Regions from separate parts of the Halothiobacillus diazotrophicus genome, predicted to be linked through region 1. Evidence: predicted binding sites of a transcription regulator. Region 1 holds the regulator's gene; each other region holds the start of a gene.

What was found. Region 1 encodes sigma-54, which starts transcription at its own class of promoters, with help from an activator protein. Its sites were predicted from a motif close to TGGCANGNTNCNTGCTT; they were not measured.
Region 2: the regulator sigma-54 is predicted to act here: its motif matches at 1,858-1,874, upstream of fmdA (formamidase).
Region 3: the regulator sigma-54 is predicted to act here: its motif matches at 3,592-3,608, upstream of flgF (flagellar basal-body rod protein FlgF).
Region 4: the regulator sigma-54 is predicted to act here: its motif matches at 2,447-2,463, upstream of fliE (flagellar hook-basal body complex protein FliE).

Annotation. Positions count from the first base shown of each region.
Region 1 is NZ_CP016027.1:243,208-247,999, forward strand. It holds gene A9404_RS01085 (PTS sugar transporter subunit IIA) at 1-16, opposite strand, end outside; gene rapZ (RNase adapter RapZ) at 16-909, opposite strand; gene A9404_RS01095 (hypothetical protein) at 998-1,876, opposite strand; gene A9404_RS01100 (PTS sugar transporter subunit IIA) at 1,916-2,398, opposite strand; gene hpf (ribosome hibernation-promoting factor, HPF/YfiA family) at 2,565-2,855, opposite strand; gene A9404_RS01110 (RNA polymerase factor sigma-54) at 2,874-4,382, opposite strand; gene lptB (LPS export ABC transporter ATP-binding protein) at 4,590-4,792, opposite strand, start outside.
Region 2 is NZ_CP016027.1:1,088,835-1,093,626, reverse strand. It holds gene A9404_RS04880 (FmdB family zinc ribbon protein) at 60-404, opposite strand; gene fmdA (formamidase) at 481-1,716, opposite strand; gene urtA (urea ABC transporter substrate-binding protein) at 2,357-3,601, shown strand; gene urtB (urea ABC transporter permease subunit UrtB) at 3,695-4,621, shown strand; gene urtC (urea ABC transporter permease subunit UrtC) at 4,640-4,792, shown strand, end outside.
Region 3 is NZ_CP016027.1:2,823,295-2,828,086, forward strand. It holds gene A9404_RS12630 (HlyC/CorC family transporter) at 1-381, opposite strand, end outside; gene flgB (flagellar basal body rod protein FlgB) at 586-993, shown strand; gene flgC (flagellar basal body rod protein FlgC) at 1,006-1,407, shown strand; gene A9404_RS12645 (flagellar hook assembly protein FlgD) at 1,420-2,139, shown strand; gene flgE (flagellar hook protein FlgE) at 2,194-3,447, shown strand; gene flgF (flagellar basal-body rod protein FlgF) at 3,647-4,390, shown strand; gene flgG (flagellar basal-body rod protein FlgG) at 4,401-4,792, shown strand, end outside.
Region 4 is NZ_CP016027.1:2,582,903-2,587,694, reverse strand. It holds gene fliG (flagellar motor switch protein FliG) at 1-211, opposite strand, end outside; gene fliF (flagellar basal-body MS-ring/collar protein FliF) at 211-1,995, opposite strand; gene fliE (flagellar hook-basal body complex protein FliE) at 2,048-2,380, opposite strand; gene A9404_RS13645 (sigma-54 interaction domain-containing protein) at 2,485-4,014, opposite strand; gene A9404_RS11545 (flagellar hook-length control protein FliK) at 4,305-4,792, shown strand, end outside.

The DNA of each region.
Region 1 (4,792 bases):
GGATGCCAACAGTCATTATCGCTCCGTTTCTAAATCACGATGTCGGATGAGGATATTGGGAAAGGCGGTCTTCAGATCCGTATAGAGATGCTCGACCATGTAGACCGACCGATGCTTGCCGCCGGTGCAACCGACGGAACAGGTGACGTAACTTCGATCGGTCTGCGTGATGGCGGCAAGCGTGTCGCCCAGAAATCGTGCGAGATTCGCGCGCGTTTCGTGGGTGATGGGGTGCTGCTCGAGGTATTCGATGACCTGGGTCGTCTTGCCGCCATGGGGCCTGAGATCCGGTAGCCAGTGCGGGTTGGGCAGGTGGCGGATATCGAACAGGAAGTCGCTGTCCAGCGGAATGCCGTTCTTGAAGCCGAAGGATTGCAGCAGGATCAGCGGACCGCGCCGGGCGCCTTCGAGGATCCGGTTGCGGATATCCTCACGGAACTGGTGGATGCTCGTATGGCTCGTGTCGATGATCAGGTCGGCCTGATGGCGCATCGGGGCCAGCAGTTCGGCCTCCCGCTGAATGGCTTCGAGCAGATGTTCGACCTTCGGGGAAAGCGGGTGGCGTCGTCGCGTCTCGCTGAATCGGGCAACGAGGCGCGCTTCGCTGGCTTCTAGGAAGAGACTCTGTATCTTCAGGTTTTCATAGGTTTTCCGAAGACTCTGGATTCGTGCCGGCAGGGCATTCAGTGCGGCTTCAGGCGAGCGTGCATCGATACTGATGGCGATCCCGCGCGCATTGATCTCGCCCTGCCTGAAGAGCAACAGGAGATTGTCCAGCAGTTCGGGGGGCAAGTTGTCGATGCAGTAGAAACCTGCATCCTCCAGGGCTGCCAGGGCAATAGATTTCCCGGAGCCCGATTGTCCGGTGACAATCAGTACGGTTTCGGGGATGGCGAGCATGTGTTGCATTGGCGCTAGTGTATCTGTATCCGGACCCGGTGCCGACTATTACGTCGACATTGTGCCGGATAGCGGGATCTGACCACCAGCGCGCCGCTCATTTTTCCGGGTAGGGGTGCCACTGGGCGGCATACGGCTGGCCCAGCAGGCGCTCACCGGTCGTCGATCGTTCCAGATTATGTTGACGGACCACGGTTTCGACGAAGACGGCGATGTTTCGACCCGGAGCCACGGGTAATCGGAACAATGGGAGCTCTTCACCGCAAATGCTCACCTTGCTCCGTTCGCCATGAAGCCGGGACTCGGCGCGCATCGACCGATGGTCCGCCGCATACAACTCGATGATCAGGCGGAGGTTTTTTCGCTTTTTCAGGGCGTTGTCGCCAAACAGGGCGCGGACATCGATGATCCCGAGGCCGCGGACTTCCAGATGGTCGCGGATGGTTTCCGGGCAGCTTCCCTCGATGCCCTGATTGCCGCGCACGAAGCACGGCGCGTCGTCCGCGATCAGACGGTGGCCGCGGGAAAGCAGTTCCAGGGCCAATTCGCTCTTGCCGATACCCGATTCCCCCGTGATCAGTACACCTGATCCGGCAACCTCCATGAAGACGCCATGCTGCCAATGTTGCGTGGCGCTCTGCCGATGGGTCCTGAGCCATTCGGAGATTTCGTCCACGGTCATCGTGCAGTGGAGGATGTTGGCGGCCGTACGGGCTTGCGTGGCAACCCAGGTCGGAACCTCCTCGGGGGTGATGTCGCAGAGAATCCAGATTTCGGCATAGGTCGGAACCGGATCATTACGCTCGCTCAGGGCGCGCCGTAACGGTGCGTCGATCAGGGCGATCGGTTTCGGATCGAGGGGGTTCAGGCGATCGAAGGCGGACTCTGGGTCGAAGAGACGGCGATAGACCGGGTCCCGGGTATCCGTCGGGTGTTTGGCGTCCAGAGGCTGAATGACGGGGACGGCGCGGTGCATCGGGTGGCTCAATGCGGATATCGCGACAGGAACCGACGCTTATTCGGCATCGGCGGCTGGCGGATCGTGCAGCCATTCGATGAGCAGGTTGCGCACGCGCTCGGGGCTTTGCGCCTGCATGATGGCGTCACGGTCATCCGGGCTGGACAGGTGCTCTGCCAGGGAGCCCAATACCATCAGGTGTGCTTCGGGGCATTCTTCCGGGACGATGAACCCGATAATCAGATTGACCGGCTCGTTGTCCGACGCACCGAAATCGATCCCTTCGGTCAGGCGGATCAGCGCGCCGCGCGGACGCAGCGTTTCGCTATCCCGGCCATGGGGAATCGCGATGCCATGGCCGATTGCGGTACAACCCAGCCGTTCGCGTTCGATCAGGATTTCGTAGATGTGGGTCGCGCTTTGGCCGCCCAGTTGGTCATCGGCCAGCAGGCCGGCGAGAACTTCGAGAACCCGTTTGCGGCTTTGATAGACCTCATCGATCAGAATGTGCTGCAAGGGGAACAGTTCAGCGATGTTCATGAAGCACCTGTTCGCAGGTTGGAATGCTGTGGGTGAGCGGGACGGGACCGGTAAAAATCGAGCAAGAGGATACTCCAAAAAGTCAGTCGGGGCACGCAAGTGAATGCGATACCCCGATTAATTGGCTCATGGTTGTGCGTTTATCGAGCGTAAGATCGTGTCTCGATCAGCGGTGCTCGGTCATTTTTTCCTTGTGCTTGACGATCTGGCGGTCCAGCTTGTCGACCATGGCGTCCACGGAGGCGTACATGTCCTCGGAGGATGCGTCGGCGTGGACATCGTTGCCGCTCATGTGCAGTGTGGCTTCTGCTTTCTGGATCTTCTTTTCCACCGTCAGAATGACATGAACGTTGATCACCTTGTCGAAATGTCGCTTGAGCCGCTCGAACTTGTTTTCCACATGGTCCCTGAGCGCATCGGTGATGTCGACATGATGTCCGGTGATTTCAATTTGCATGGTGAGCTCCTTTAGGCCTTAGATCAGGCGCTTTCGGTCGGTGGACGAGGCGATGCCCATCGCCTCGCGGTACTTGGCAATCGTGCGCCGAGCGACATCGATGCCTTGTTCGGTAAGCAGGTCGGCGATCTTGGCGTCCGACAAGGGCTTGCGGGGGTTTTCCTCATTCACCAGCTTCTTGATCATGGCGCGAATGGCCGTGGCCGAACATTCGCCGCCGTCGCTGGTGCCGACATGACTGGAGAAGAAGTACTTGAATTCGAAGGTGCCGCGCGGGGTCAGCATGAACTTCTGGGTGGTGACCCGACTGACCGTCGACTCGTGGAGGGAGAGTTCGTCGGCGATTTCCCGGAGGACGAGGGGCTTCATCGCCACTTCGCCCTGTTCGAGAAATTCTGTCTGATGGGCGACGATGGCCCGGGCCACGTTGAGCAGGGTTTCATTCCGGCTGCGCAGACTCTTGATGAACCAGCGCGCTTCCTGCAGATGGCTGCGGATGTAGCTGGCGTCCTCACCGCGCGAGCTGCGGTTGATCATGCGGGCATAGGTCTGGTTGACCCGAAGTTTCGGCGCGATTTCCGGGTTCAGGTCCACATGCCAGGCATTGTTCCGGAAACTGACCAGCACGTCCGGAATCAGGTAATCCGCTGCGACGGAACCGACACTGGATCCCGGTCGGGGATCGAGGCCCTGCAGAATCATCAGGGCGCCTTCAAGCGCGGTCTGATCCACGCCGAGGGCCCGTTGTGCCTGTTGGTACTCGCGCTGGGCAATGGTTTCGATGAGGTTCTGTTCGCAGATCCGCATGGCGACGTCGCGATAGGGCAGATCTTTCGGTTTGTGCTGCAGCTGCAGGCAGAGGCATTCGTTGAGATCTCGGGCGCCTACGCCAATCGGGTCGAGAGACTGGATGAGATGTAGGACGGTCGTGATGTCCTCGATCTGGAGGTTCGGCCAATCTTCGATCAGCATGGCGTGAATTTCTTCCAGGCTGTCCGCGAGGTACCCCATGTTGTCGATCGACTCGATCAGGGCGGCGGCGATGGCCGTATCGCGCTGCGTCAGATGGGTCAGGTGGATCTGACTCAGCAGATGATCCCGGAGGCTTTCGACGCCGCTGGAGGTCGTCGCGTAGGGATCGAATTCGTCGTGATTGTTTTCCGGCGCGCTGAATGAGGTGCTGCCGTCGGATTCGTAGTAGTCCTCCCACTGCGAATCCACGGTGAACGGATCCTCCGGCGTGGTTTCGTCCGTGCCCGAGAGCAGGGCTTCGCCGGCAAGCGCATTGGGGTCTTCCTGATAGTCCGAATCGACCGTCTCGCTGCCCTCGGCCAGTTCGGACGAGGGACCCTCGCCTTCAGAGAAGTCGTCAGTGTCGGCAATTTCCAGCAGCGGGTTGGTTTCGACTGCCTGCTGAATCTCCAGTGCGAGTTCCAGTGTGGAGAGCTGCAGCAATCGAATCGACTGCTGCAATTGCGGCGTCATCGAGAGGCTTTGCCCCAGGCGAAGTTCCAGGCCGGCTTTCATGACTGGGCGAGCCCGGCGTGATCTTGGGGCAAATGAATCTTGTCTGATGTTCCGTCGGCATCAGAGGTGGCTGGGTAGGGGATTGTCGATCGCAGGATTATGAACATGTGAGTTAGTTTAACTGAAAAACACGGTCCGCCAATATGGGATTGCATCTGCGCCAACGCATCGAATTGTCCCCGAGTGAATCGCCGCGAGCGGGCGTGATCAGAGGGTGAAATGCTGTCCGAGATACACCGCACGGACTTGCTCGTTGGCGAGAATCGCCTGGGGCGTGCCTTCGGCCAGGATCTGCCCATCGGAAACGATATAGGCACGCTCGCAGACGCCGAGGGTCTCGCGGACGTTGTGATCCGTGATCAAAACGGCGATGCCGCGCTCGCTCAGATGCGTGACGATCCGCTGGATGT
Region 2 (4,792 bases), 850 kb from region 1:
AGGGTTGCAAAATTTTTGGGAAACAGTCGGCGGTTGGCGTTGGGTGTCGCGGGGCTGCCTCAATGCCCGATCATCCAGGGGCGCTTGCCGGGTTGCATCTTCAGGTGTGGACCTCCTTGCTCTGTTGTCGCGGCCTTGGCGGCGCTGGCTTTGTGGTTGTGGTTGCAGCCCGGGCCGCATTGATGCCGGGCCGTTGATCGGGGTTCATGTGCGCTGCGTTCGTTGATCTGGTGCGCCTTGCGGACGCTGGCCTTCATGTCGTTCAGTCTCGGGGCCGTCAGCAGGATTCGACCGGCTTCATGGCCGCACCACGGGCATTCGCAGGGATCGCGGTATTCCGCCATGGCGCGCATTTGCTCGAACTGGCGTTCGCAGTTTTTGCACTGGTATTCGTAGATGGGCATGGATGCCTCCGTTCGGTATTCGATGGGTCACTGGTCTGCCGGCGCTGAGAAGGGCGCCGCCAGACGCTGCCGACCGCTATTTGTCCGCCCAGTAAGAAACCGGGATGTCCTTGTTGTCCTTGACGGACTTCGTCGGTCCTTCGGCGCAGGGATCGATGTTGAAATCGAAGATGTCCGTCGGCAGGAACAAGGTGGCGCAGACGTTGGGGATGTCGACGATGCCGCTGATGTGGCCCTGAACTGGCGCGGTGCCGAGAATCGAATAGGCCTGGGCGCCGGTGTAACCGAATTTCTTCATGTACTCGATGGCGTTGAGGCAGGCCTGGCGGTAGGAGACGTGCGCGTCCAGATAATGCTGCTTTCCGGATTCGTCGACGGAAATACCCTCGAAAATCAGATGGTTCTGATAGTTCGGTTGCAGCGGACTCGGTTTGAAGATCGGGTTCTTGATGGCGTACTTGGCAACGCCGTCCTTGATCACGTCTACGCGGATATGGATCCAGCCGGCCATTTCGATGGCGCCGCAGAAGGAGATCTCACCATCACCTTGCGAGAAGTGCAGGTCGCCCATGGATAGACCACCGCCCTTGACGTAGACCGGGAAAAAGACCCGGGAACCCTTGGTCAGATCCTTGATGTCGCAGTTGCCGCCATGTTCGCGCGGCGGAACGGTCCGGGCACCTTCCAGCGCCGCGACCTTGGCGGCATCGCCCTTGAGTTGGCCCAAATGGGCGGTCTCGGCGCAGGGGGGGGCGGCAAGCGGCGGAACCCGCTCGGGATCCGTGGCGATCAGGGCGGCTTCGCGCTTGTTCCACTCGGCCAGCAATTCCTTCGACGGCAGGCAACCGATCAGGCCCGGGTGCATGATGCCCGCGAAATTCACGCCCGGAATATGCCGTGAAGAGGTGTAGATGCCATTGAAATCCCAGATCGATTTCCGCGCGTCCGGGTAGTGCTCGGTCAGGAAACCGCCCCCGTTCTCCTTGGCAAACAGTCCGTTGAAGCCCCACTGGAACTGCTCGAGGGTTCCGACGTCGAGAATGTCCACGACCAGCAGGTCGCCCGGTTCGACGCCTTCGACGCCGATCGGGCCGCTGAGGTAGTGGACCTTGGTCAGATCCACATCCCGGACGTCATCGGCCGAGTCGTTGTTGTTGATCTGACCACCGGTCCAGTCCATGCACTCAAGAATGAAATCGTCGCCGGGCTTGACCCAGGCATACATCGGGATATCGGGATGCCAACGATTGTGGATGCAGTCATGGGCTTCCGGGGGTTGTGAAAAATCAATCTTGATCAGTTTTTCCGCCATGGGATCAATCTCCGTCGCATTGGTTGGTGGTCGATTTTCTATTTAGTGGCGTTTCGTTTATCCATTGATTATGAGTAAACGATTTGCGACCGCTTTTTTTGCGTATTCTTGGTCAATAGAATTCGCTGTCGAAGATCTAAGTAGCAGGTACCGTGCCAATCGTTTTTAAGCGCTTTGCTGCTTAATTTGCGCCGAATTTCCCAAGTTGATCTGTCAATGGCACGTGACATTCTGAAAATGTCACGAAATGTAACGCGACAATCTGCGCCAATCGCGTCACGCCACCGGTTGAGCTTGTTTCTGTATACGCAAGATGTTGATTTAAAACGGGTAACATGTTGTATATAAAGAATTATTTATGTTGAGGGTTGCCACGGATCATGCCTGCATGCCCGCGATTCAGGCCTGACTGATCGGGTGTTGGGCGTCCGTAAGTGATTGAGATATCCCGTTGTTCCCGATTCGATGACTTTTCTTTGGGTATTAATCCCTATCGGTATTCGTCTTTGATTTTCTCTCCGTTGGTGTGCGTATTTTCAGTGGCACGGTTTCTGCTTTGTTGTTTGGCGAAGGGATTTTTTCCCTTTGTGTCTTATTCGTAGAAAAACGCCTAGCCGGTGTTAAATCAGGAGCTATCAATATGATTAAGAAAAATCAATCGGGAATTTGGCGCAGTGTGCGCGTGGCCGCTTATGGCCTGACACTGTCTTCGGTATTGCTGGTGTCCTCGGTCTATGCCGGGCCGCCCACCGCCGAAGTGAATACCACCGGTATGGCCGTCACGGACGACACGGTCACGGTCGGCATCCTGCATTCGCTGACCGGCACCATGGCCATCAGTGAAACGGGTGCCCAGCAGGCCGAGAAGCTGGCGATCGAGCAGATCAATGCCCAGGGCGGTGTGCTGGGTCGCAAGATCAAGATCATTCAGGAAGATGGTGCGAGCGACTGGCCGACCTTTGCCGAGAAGGCCAAGAAGCTGCTGGAGGACAACCATGTCGCCGCGATCTTCGGTTGCTGGACCTCCGCTTCCCGCAAGGCGGTATTGCCGGTTCTCGAGCGGGATAACGGTCTGCTGTACTACCCGACCTTCTATGAGGGCCTGGAACAATCCAAGAACGTGATCTACACCGGCCAGGAAGCGACCCAGCAGGTGTTCGCCGGTCTGGACTGGGTGGCCAAGAACAAGCATGCCAAGACCTTCTACCTGATCGGTTCCGACTACATCTGGCCGCGTACGGTCATGAAGCTCGCCCGCAAGTACATCGAAACCGTCCTGCACGGGAAGATCGTCGGTGAGGAATACGCTGCGCTGGGCAGCACCCAGTTCGGTTCCACCATCAACAAGATCCGCCTGAAGAAGCCGGATGTGATCTATGCCGCTGTGGTTGGCGGTTCCAACGTTGCCTGGTTCAAGCAGCTCAAGGCTGCGGGTATTACCGGCAAGAAGCAGACCCTTCTGACCCTGTCCGTTACCGAGGATGAAGCCCAGGGCATCGGCGGCGAGAACCTGCTCGGTTTCTACTCCGCAATGAAGTACTTCCAGTCCCTGGATACGCCGGAGAACAAAACCTTCGTCGCCGACTTCAAGAAGATGTGGGGCGCCAATGCGCCGATCGGCGACGTGACCCAGGCGGCCTACGAGGGTCCGTGGCTCTGGAAGAAGGCGGTCGAGATGGCGGGCAGCTTCGATACCGACAAGGTCGTGAAGGCTGAAGAGAGCGGCAAGATCACCTTCGACGCACCGGAAGGCATGGTCTACCTCGAGCCCAACCACCACCTGAAGACCCGTCTGCGGATCGGTGAGTGGCGTGCCGACGGTCAGGCCGACATCGTCTACACCTCGCCGTACATCATGCCGAATCCGTTCCCCAAGGGTTACTAAGCAGGTAGTCGGGTGTGCGCAGCGCCTCCGGTCGGATTTTCCTGACCGGGGCACTGCCCGCCCTGTAGACAATTTTGCACAGGAGAATCTTCCATGTTGCTTGGTTATTCATGGTCGGATTGGGGGTCCATCCTGGTCATGCAAGGCTTCGCAGGCCTCAGCCTCTTCAGCGTTCTGCTGCTGATGGCCCTGGGGTTGGCGATCATCTTCGGCCAGATGGGCGTAATCAACATGGCTCATGGCGAGTTCATGACCATCGGCGCCTACACGATTTACGTTATCTCGAAGGTCACGGAGCAGTACTTCCCTGCCTTCATGCCCTACTACTTTGTGGTGGCCATCTTCGCGGCCTTCGCGATTGCGTTCATCGTCGGGTATTTCGTCGAATTCATATTGATTCGACACCTGTACAAACGTCCTCTGGACACGCTGCTGGCAACCTGGGGCCTGAGCCTCATCATGCAGCAGATCTTCCGTTCAACCTTTGGTGGTCGCGAAGTCAGCCCGACCCTGCCGGATTGGCTGATGGGTTCCTGGTCGCCGACGCCGAGCATCGACATCCCGATCAACGGGCTGTTCGTGATGGCCATCACCATCCTGGTGACTGCGGCCGTGATCATCTCGCTGTACAAGTCCCGTTGGGGGCTCAAGGTCCGTGCGACCACTCAGAACCGCATGATGGCTGGTGCCGTGGGTATCAATACCCAGAAGGTCGACCGCATGACCTTTGCCGTGGGTTGCGGTGTGGCCGGTGTTGCCGGTGCGGCGTTCACCACCATTGCCTCAACTGGCCCGACCAGTGGCTCGCTCTACATCGTCGACACCTTCCTGGTGGTCGTGTTCGGTGGCGCTGCCAGCCTGCTGGGTACCGTTGCCTCTGCGTTCAGCATCTCGCAGGCACAGTCGATCCTGACGTTCTTCATGACCAACGCGATGGGCAAGGTTGTCACTCTGCTGACCATCATCGTGATCCTCATGCTGCGCCCGGAAGGTCTGTTCGCCAGCAAGGTCCGGAAGTAAGGGGTAGGAGAAAGAACCATGAGTACCTTTTACGAAAGATGGCTTGGCGGCAGACAGGGTGCGCTGGGATTGTTGGTCCTTTCGCTGCTGATCTTTGCGATTCTGCCGCTGTTCCTGGATATCTTCCGACTGAACCTGGTCGGCAAGTACCTGACCTACGCCTTCGCGGCG
Region 3 (4,792 bases), 330 kb from region 1:
CGGCCAGGCGATGCGTTCCGGCGAGATCGCGGCGGCCGTTTTGGGCGCCACTTCGGCAAAGATGAGCAGGGCGAAGGTCATGATGCCGGTGGCGACGGCGATCCCGCTGTCGCCGAACACGCGCAGACCAATGACGGTCGCGATCGAGGACGCCAGAATATTGGCAAAGTTGTTGCCCAGCAGAATCAGGCCGATCAGCCGATCCGGCTGTTCCAGCAGTTTCTGGGCACGCACGGCACCGCCATGCCCTCGTTTGGCCAGGTGGCGAAGCCGGTATCGGTTCAGAGAAATCAGTGCGGTTTCTGAACTCGAGAAAAAGGCCGACACCAGAATGAGGACGATGAGCGCAGCGATCAGGACGCCAAGATGGATCTCGTTCAATGAGCGTTCTATGGGTAGTGAAACCGAAGCCAAGTGTACGCAAATTTTCGCGATAAAAGAAAGTTTTCCCGACTGCTCGTTCACTGATCGAGGTGAATGATCTCGCAGGAGGGGGATTTATGCGCGGGCGTCAGGAATCCGTTTCCGATGTTGGCACGGATATGGCTAGGGATACATCCATCAATGCTGAGGAGGTTATCAGTCATGACGGATCAAATTTTTGGGATTCACGGGTTGGCCTTGACCTACCGCTCGCAGCGGATGGGCGTCCTGTCCTCGAATATCGCCAATGCCGATACGCCGGAATACAAGGCGCGGGATCTCTCGTTCGGGGATGCCCTGCGTGCGGCGGCCGGACCGGTCGGGCAGGGGGGCGTGGATCAGCCGCTGGCGCTCAAGCGCGATGCGCCGGGACAGTTGACGGCGGCCGGTTCGATCGATGGGGCGAAGGAAATGTACCGCATTCCGGATCAGCCGGCGCTGGACGGAAACACGGTGGATATGGAGCGCGAGCGTGTGCGATTCACCGAGAATGCGGTGGCCTATCAGACGACACTCAATTTTCTCAACAGCCGAATCAAAGGCATCAACTCGGCCCTGACCGGGCAATAGGAGGCCTGACCCATGAGCTTGTTCTCGATTTTCAATGTGGCGAGTTCCGCCATGTCCGCCCAGTCGCTGCGGTTGAATGCCACGGCGTCCAACATGGCCAACGCCAATTCCGTGGCCACCAAGCCCGAAGATGCCTACAAGGCCCGCGAACCCGTATTCCAGCAGGTTCTTGAGCAGAATGGCGGGGTCGGGGTGCGCGTGATGGGCATCACCCAGAGCAATGCCACAAACCCCGCCCTGTACCAGCCCGGCAACCCCCTGGCGAACAAGGACGGTTATGTGTATTCATCGAACGTGAACCCGGTGGAGGAGATGGTCAATATGTTGTCGGCGTCCCGCTCCTATCAGACGAACGTGCAGGTGATGGATACCGCCAAAAATCTGGCGTTACGTACGTTGCAACTCGGTCAGTAAGAGGTCAAGACCATGACTACCACGAATTCGGTGACCAATAATCCCTATGCCGCGCTCGGACTGGCCGCATCGACCGCCACCAACGGTACGACGGGCGGCGGGGCGCAAACCCTGGATATGAACAGCTTCATGAAGCTGCTGACGACGCAGCTGCAGAACCAGGATCCGACGAACCCGACCGACAACAGTCAGATGGTCGCCCAGCTGGCGCAATTCAGTGCCCTGCAGGGGATCAACCAGCTCAATACGACCGTCAGTGGGTTCCAGACCTCCGTGCAGTCCAACCAGATCATGCAGGCCGCATCCCTGGTCGGCAAGGCCGCCATCGTCAAGGGTGGGTCGGCGTACGTGTCGACATCGACGTCCTCGACCGGAGCCCAACAGACGTCCGGATTGCTGGGCGCCGTCGACGTACCGACGGGGGCCACGGATTTGAAGGTCACCATCACGAATGCGAATGGTCAGGTGGTCAACACGCAATCCGTGCCGATCACGGGGTCGGCGCAACCCACCTTTGCCTGGAATGGTCTGTTGCCCGATGGCAGCACCGCCCCGGCCGGAACCTACAAGGTCACGGCCAGTGCGACGGTGGATGGCAAGGGCGTGGCGGCGCAAACCTATGTGGGGGCGGTCATCGATAGTGTCGGTGTGTCGTCGAATGGTCCGAAACTGAATCTGGCCGGCGGGCTGCCTTCGGCACAGCTTTCGGATGTCGTGCAGATTCTCAACTAGTATTTTTTAATGATTCATCCCAGTATTCTTGATCAAGAATAAGGAGACAACGCGATGTCCTTCAATACTTCCATCACGGGGCTGAATGCCGCCCAGAAAGACCTGGACGTGACCAGCAACAACATTGCCAACGCCAACTCGACCGGTTTCAAGCAGTCCCGTGCCCAGTTCGGCGATATTTACGCCGTGAGCGCCTATGGCAACAGCAAGACCGCGACCGGGCAGGGCGTGCTCACCGAGGCCGTTCAGCAGCAATTCACCCAGGGCAGTCTGCAGTTCACCAACAACTCGCTGGATCTGGCAATTTCCGGTCAGGGATTCTTCTCTTTCCAACCGACGCTCGACAGCCAGCAGTCGGTCTATTCGCGTGCCGGTGCTCTGGGCGTGAACAAGGACGGGTTCATCGTCAATACGGCAGGGCAGTTCCTCAAGGCGCTCCCGGTGAATGCAAATGGGACCCTGCAGTCGACGTCTCTCGCCAGTGCAAAGCCCATTCAGCTCCCCGTGGCCGCCGGCGCACCCCAGGCTACGACGACCGTCACCCAGTCCTTCAACCTGCCTGCCAGTGCGACGGCGCCCACGGTGGCCTTCGATCCTACCCAGGCGACACCGGATCCGGCATCCTACACCCAGGCCAACTCGCAGCAGGTCTACGATTCCCTGGGCAATACGCACACGCTGACGAGCTATTACGTCAAGACGGCCAATCCTAACGAGTGGAACCTGTATTACCAGATCGATACGCAGACACCGATCCAGGGGCCGTCCACCCTGACCTTCAATGCGAATGGCCAACTGCCCGCGACGCCTGCACCGTTCACGGTCACGGCCACGGCGGCCAGCCTGGGTACGGGGGCCGCACCCTTGAGTATCAATGTGCAGAGCCAGGGCGATTCCACTCAATATAATGCGCCGTTCAACATGGCGGCCCAGTCGCAAAACGGGAATACGACCGGACAGCTCACGGGGATTTCCGTAGGCAGCAACGGCCTGATTCAGGCCAGTTATACCAATGGCCAGTCGGTAGCCCTGGGCATGGTGGCGTTGGTCAATTTCAGCGATCCTCAGGCACTCAAGCAGGTCGGCAACAACTCCTGGGCCGAGACCGTGGATTCGGGCAGCCCGACGGTGGGGCAGCCGGGAACGGGTTCGTTCGGTGCCATTCAGGGGGGCGCGCTGGAGCAGTCCAACGTGGATCTGACTCAACAGCTCGTCAACCTGATTACCGCTCAGCGGAATTTCCAGGCGAACGCACAGGCGATTCAGACGGACAAGACGGCGACCGATGCGGTGATCAATATCCGGTGATGTTCACTGCCTTTGGTAGTTTTCGGAAAGCGGGCCTCGGCCCGCTTTTTTCATGGCTGGTGCCGGCGTCGAAAATTTGGCGTATCGCCATCTATTTGGGAGCTCAGATCTGAATAATGGCGTCCTGATGCGGTTTGTTTGATTTGGCACGATCGGTGCTTATTCAACACTATCTCAATGATAGTACGAGGAGTCGGTCATGGATCGTCTTGCCTATATCGCCATGAGTGGCGCCAAGCAGACCCTGTTGGCACAGGCCACCAACGCCAACAATCTGGCCAACGTGAACACGCAGGGGTTCAAGGCCGACCTGGATGCCTATACCTCGCTCCCGGTGTATGGCCCGACCTATGCCAGCCGTGTCTATGCCCAGGATGTCCGTACCGGTACCGATTTCCAGCCGGGCCCTCTGATGACCACAGGCCGCGATCTCGATATCGCCCTCAAGGGACAGGGATTCATCGCGGTTCAAGCCCCTGACGGCTCCGTGGCCTATACGCGTCGCGGCGATCTGCATGTATCGCCCAACGGGCAGTTGCAAACGGCCGAGGGGGATCCCGTGATGGGCAACCAGGGACCGATCGCCATTCCACCGGCCAATCGGATCGATATTCTGGCCGACGGTACGATTTCCATCATTCCTTTGGGCGGCACACCAAATGCGCCTGCGCAGATCGATCGTATCCGTCTCGTCAATCCGCCGGCCACCGCGCTTGAAAAACGTGCCGACGGACTGTTCGGTCTGAAGCCCAATACGCCGGCGCCGCAGCCGGATGCCACGATCCAGGTCGCCAGTGGGGTACTCGAAGGCAGCAATGTGAATGCCGTCGATGCCATGGTGAAGATGATCGAGTACGGACGACTGTTCGAGATGCAGACCAAGATGATCAAGACGGCAGGCGAGGATAGCGCCAATGCCGACAAATTATTGCAATTCAGCTGAGGATTGAACCATGACGACGCCAGCTCTTTGGATCGCGAAAACCGGCCTCGATGCGCAGCAAACCCGCATGTCGGTCATTTCCAACAACCTTGCCAACGTGAACACGACCGGGTTCAAGCAGGATCGGGCCGTCTTCGAGGACCTGATCTATCAGAACTACCGTCAGGTCGGCTCGGCCAACACGCAACAGAACGAGGTGCCGACCGGTCTGAACATCGGTACGGGTGTGAAAGTCGTCGCCACGGAGAAAAACCATACGCAGGGCAATCTCGTGACGACCAACAATGCGCTGGATCTTGCCATCAACGGTCGCGGCTTCTTTCAGGTGCTGCAACCGGACGGTTCCGTCGCTTACACGCGGGACGGCAGTTTCAGTCTGAACAGCAATGGTCAGGTCGTGAC
Region 4 (4,792 bases), 570 kb from region 1:
GCACCGCCTGGATCTGCGAACGCGTCACGTTCGGCAACACGGCCATAGCCTGACCGATTTTCTGAACCTCGCGCGGGTCCAGCTGAGTGAACAATTGCGCTGCCGACTCCTCGCCGAGCGCCATCATCAGGATGGCGACGCGTTCCGGCCCCTTGAGGTTCGCGATGAGATCCGCGCCCGTCGGTTCAGATACTGCTGCTTCAGCCACGATTAACTCTCCGAATGGGTCCACTGCTTGATCACCGAGGCCACGGCCTTGGGATCTTGGTTGATGCTTTGTTTCAGCTGACGTAGTTTATCGGAATAACTGGCTGCGCCCACCAACTGAGGCACGCCTTCCAGGTCGTCGCTATCCTCGACACCCAACGCGCCCGGCTGGCGCCCGCCTTCGCCACCGACGACCGATACCTCGCCACGCTCTTCGTAACTCCCTTCCTCGCCTTCTTCCGGTGCTGCCAGCGCACCCGCGACCTCAGGCGGCTGACGCTTTTCGCCGAGCATCTTCAGCAGGGGGCGGACGACCATCAGGAAGATCAGCAGCATCGCGATACCCAATCCGAGATTCTTGAGCAGCGGCATGAACCAGGCCTGCTCCCAGAGCGGCACCGAAACTTTCTCGATCTTCTGTTCGACGAACGGGATGCTGGCCAGCGTCAATTTATCGCCACGCTTCTCGTCAAGCCCCACCGCTTGGGCGACCAGATCCTTGATCCGGGCAATTTCCGCATCGCTCATGGGTTCCGGCTTGACGGTACCGTCTTTCTCCGTGACGGTTTTTTCGTTGATCAGCACGGCCACATTGAGCTTCTGAACCGCACCGCTGGCGTATCGGGTGTGCCGAATCTCCTTGTCGACATTGAAATTGCGCGTCTCGTTCTTCTGGGTACTGACCGGCGTCTGGATGATCTGCTGGTACTGCTGCACGTTCAGGTTGCCCGGGGGCTGGAGGCCGCCGCTGGCCTGAGGCGTGACGGTACCGCCGCCCGGCGGCTGATTGCTCAGCGACCCCGGCACACCGCCATTGACACCCTGATCGCCCAGAGCACGTACCGTATCCTGGGTCTGCTCGCTGAGAACGACACCCTGCTTCGGCCCGTAGGTTTCGCTCGTGCCCTCCTGACGATTGAAATCCACGTCGGCCGATACCTGGGCCCGCACCTGATCGGCACCGACGATGGGCGTCAGCAGCGATTCGATCTGTCGCTGATAGGCTCGCTCCACGCGCTGGCGATAGGCAAACTGCTTATCCGTCAATCCCATGCCACTGGCATCGTCGGAATTTTGACTCAGGAGCTCCCCACGCTGATCGATCACGCTGACGTCTGCCGGCTTCAGGCCCGCAACGCTGGATGCGACCAGATGCACGATCGCCCGGACTTGCTCCGCGGAAAGCGACTGCCCCGGCGCCAGTTCAACCACCACCGAGGCGGTCGAGGGCTGGCGTTCGCGTACGAACACGGATTGCTTCGGGGTCGCCAAATGAACGCGGGCAGCCTGTACGCCCTGAATGGTCTCGATCGACCGGGCCAGTTCCACCTCGATGGCATGCTGGTAGCGTGCCTGCTCGACGAACTGGCTGGTGCCGAGCGACTGATCCTTGTTCAGCATCTCAAGACCTACGGAGTCGCTTGCCGGCAGGCCCTGAGCGGCCAGCAGCATGCGGATCGAAGGCAACTGGCTGGGTTCGACCATGACCGTGCCGTCGGGGCTCAACTGGTACGTCTTCTTGGCGGCACGCAGGGCATCGACCACCGTCGCGGATTCCTTGGGGCTGATATTGCTGTACAGCGGCACCAGTGCGGGTTTCTGTCCCCAGAGGAAGAAACCGACCATGAAGGAGATCGTCGCCGCCAGCGCCACCAGGATCAGGAGCTGCCGGAAACTGTTCGACTGGGTGAACCCGTCCAGCTGCTGGATCCAGCGCGGCGTGCCGCCGCCCGGCACCATGCCGGCATCGGGATTCATCGAGGTAGGGGTAAGGGTATTTTGCGCCATGACGATCTCTCAATCCGTGGGGGTATGCCTAAAGGGTTATGCCTCGGTGGCCCTAGATGGGCATATTCATGACATCCTGGTAGGCCTGAACCAGTCGATTGCGCACCTGCAAGGTGGCATTGAAGCCGAGAGAAGCCTTTTGTGCCGCCAGCATGACCTGCGTCAGATCCACGTTCGGATCGCCCAGTTCGAAGCGGGTCTTCAACTGACCCGAAGTCTGTTGCAACGCGTTGACCTGCCCTACCGCCTGGGACAGGAGCGTGGAAAAACTGTCCCCACCGGCCGGCGGGGCCACGGGTGCCGGCGCCGAAAGACGCTGTTGCGCCTCGGCCCGCATGACCCGCATCTGGGAAAGAATCTGATCCACCGACATCGAACTGCTCATCTCAAATCTCCTTGCCTGTCCGATTTCTGTCGCCAGAAACCGGGACGAACACTGTGGGGAGTAGATAAGCACGGTTTGTGCCAACAAACCGCAAGGTGGGCGTTTTAGGCGTCGTCTTCCTGAGCGCCGGAACGGAAGGACATCTGGTACTTGCGCAATTTCTCGACAAGGGTCGTCCGCCGGATGCCCAGCAGGCGCGCCGCCTGGGCCACGACGCCGTCGCTCTGATTCAGCGCGGCATCGATCCAGGCCTGCTCGATGGCCTCGAGCTGCCCCTTCAGGTCGAAACCGCCGTCCGGCAGCTCGATCTGAAACGACGCCAGCGTCAGGGCATCGGTCGGCAAAACCGGAGGGGCGCCAACGACTTGGGCCGTTTCGACCCGCCCCATGGCGAAGATATCGCGGGGATCCGGATCTTCCAGGGTCGCCTCAACGGTTTCGACCGACCGGACAGATTCAGTCGGCGCAGCATCCTCGATCGGGGGGTCGACGATAGCCGACGCCATGTCCGCCTGCCACTCCGGCGGCAGCTGATCCCGAAGTTTCGGCGGCAACTGCGCCAGATCGATGGTCTGCCCAGGGTAGAGAATGCCCAGACGTTCGACCACGTTACCCAGCTCGCGGACGTTGCCCGGCCAGGGCAAGGACGCCAACGCGGCTAACGCTCGCTCGGTCAGCTGACCAACTGTCCGGCCATCGGCTGCGAAGCGGCGGGTCAGCGCCTCGACGATCAGCGGGATGTCCCCCCGAAGCTCACGGAGGGGCAGGGTTTCCAGCGGGAAGACATTGAGGCGGTAGTACAGATCCTGGCGGAAGGTACCCGCCTCGATATAGGCCTCGAGATCGCGATGGGTTGCCGCAATGATCCGGACATCCGCCGTCATGGTCTGACGGCCGCCCACCCGCTCGAAGGTCCGTTCCTGCAACACCCGCAGAATCTTGACCTGCATCGGCAGGGGCATGTCGCCGATCTCATCCAGGAACAGCGTCCCGCCCTCGGCCAGTTCGAAGCGACCGGCCCGTGCACTGATGGCCCCGGTAAAGGCACCCTTTTCATGCCCGAACAATTCCGATTCCAGCAGTTCCGCCGGAATCGCCCCGCAGTTGACAGGGATGAACGGTTTGCTCGCGCGATTCGACAACCGGTGGATCATCCGGGCCACGACCTCCTTGCCGGTGCCCGACTCGCCCAGAATCAGCACCGTGGCTTCGCTCGGCGCCACCTGCTCGATCTCGGCCCGCAATCGACGCATGCCGGGGCTGTCCCCGACCAGTCCCCGGCCGGCAGCCACCAGCTGGGCATTGCGCCAGCGGCTGAGCAAACGGCCGGTGACGCCCTGCAACGCCGACAACGTGCAAGGCCAGGGCAAACCGGCAAACGGCGGACGTGCCTCTCCCAGCCAGCGTCCCGGCTCCGGATCCAGTGCCACCCAGGGCAAGCCCTGCGCAGCCTGCAGGCTGTCACCGCACAGATCGCCATAACAGAAGCCGCCGATCAGTTGATCGGACAGACGCACGATACCCGGATCGGCCCGGGATATGGTCGCCACCCCCAGCAGGGCCAACCATTCCTGCAGCGCCGACGCGATTTCGGGCGGTGCGGCGATGACGGCATGAGGCTGAAGATCTGACATAACGGCAAGCTTCCTGAGATGACGTGCCCATGAGGCCGGAACCGAAGACCCTGCGCAAAGGGCCCATCACGATGGACTCAGAGACAATACGTACGGGATGTCCGCGAGGCCATTCACGCTGAACCCTAACCGGACAAGCCCCGCGCTGTCAAAATTTTGTCGGCAAGCGGAACGGGGGAAGAACGATCCCGCTCGACCACCGGGTGCTTGACTTGGCGCCGATAAACCCGCATGAATACGTGATCGTCTTGGCGCCACCGCTTTGACACTGCCCCAGGTAACCGGCATCCATGAAGGTCGACAGCCAGCTCATCACCAGCACCAGCACCGAACTGCGCGGCATGCCGCTCAGGCAGGGACAGGTGCTGGCGGCCATCGTCCTCAGGAGCGACAATGCCAAGGGCGAGGCCCTCCTTTCCCTGGCCGGTGGCCAATTGTCCGTTCAGACCCGCCTGCCCCTGCAGGCAGGTACCGCACTGCAACTCAACGTTCGGGCCCTGGGACCGCCGTTGGTCCTGCAGCCCCTCCCCGGGACGTCCGGAGGCACCGGTCCGGCGACCACCGGGCAGACCGTGCAAACCCAACTGCTGACGATGCTGTTCCAGCGAACCAGCCAAATGACCGCGCAGAACACGTCAACAGGCACGGTATCCCCCACCCCGGCCGGCACTTATTCCGGCCAGCTCTCGCCGTCCATGGCCACTACGAATCCCGCCCAGACACCGGGCGTGACCTCATCCGGGCAGATGCAGACGAGCACAACGACGACCGCTGCCCT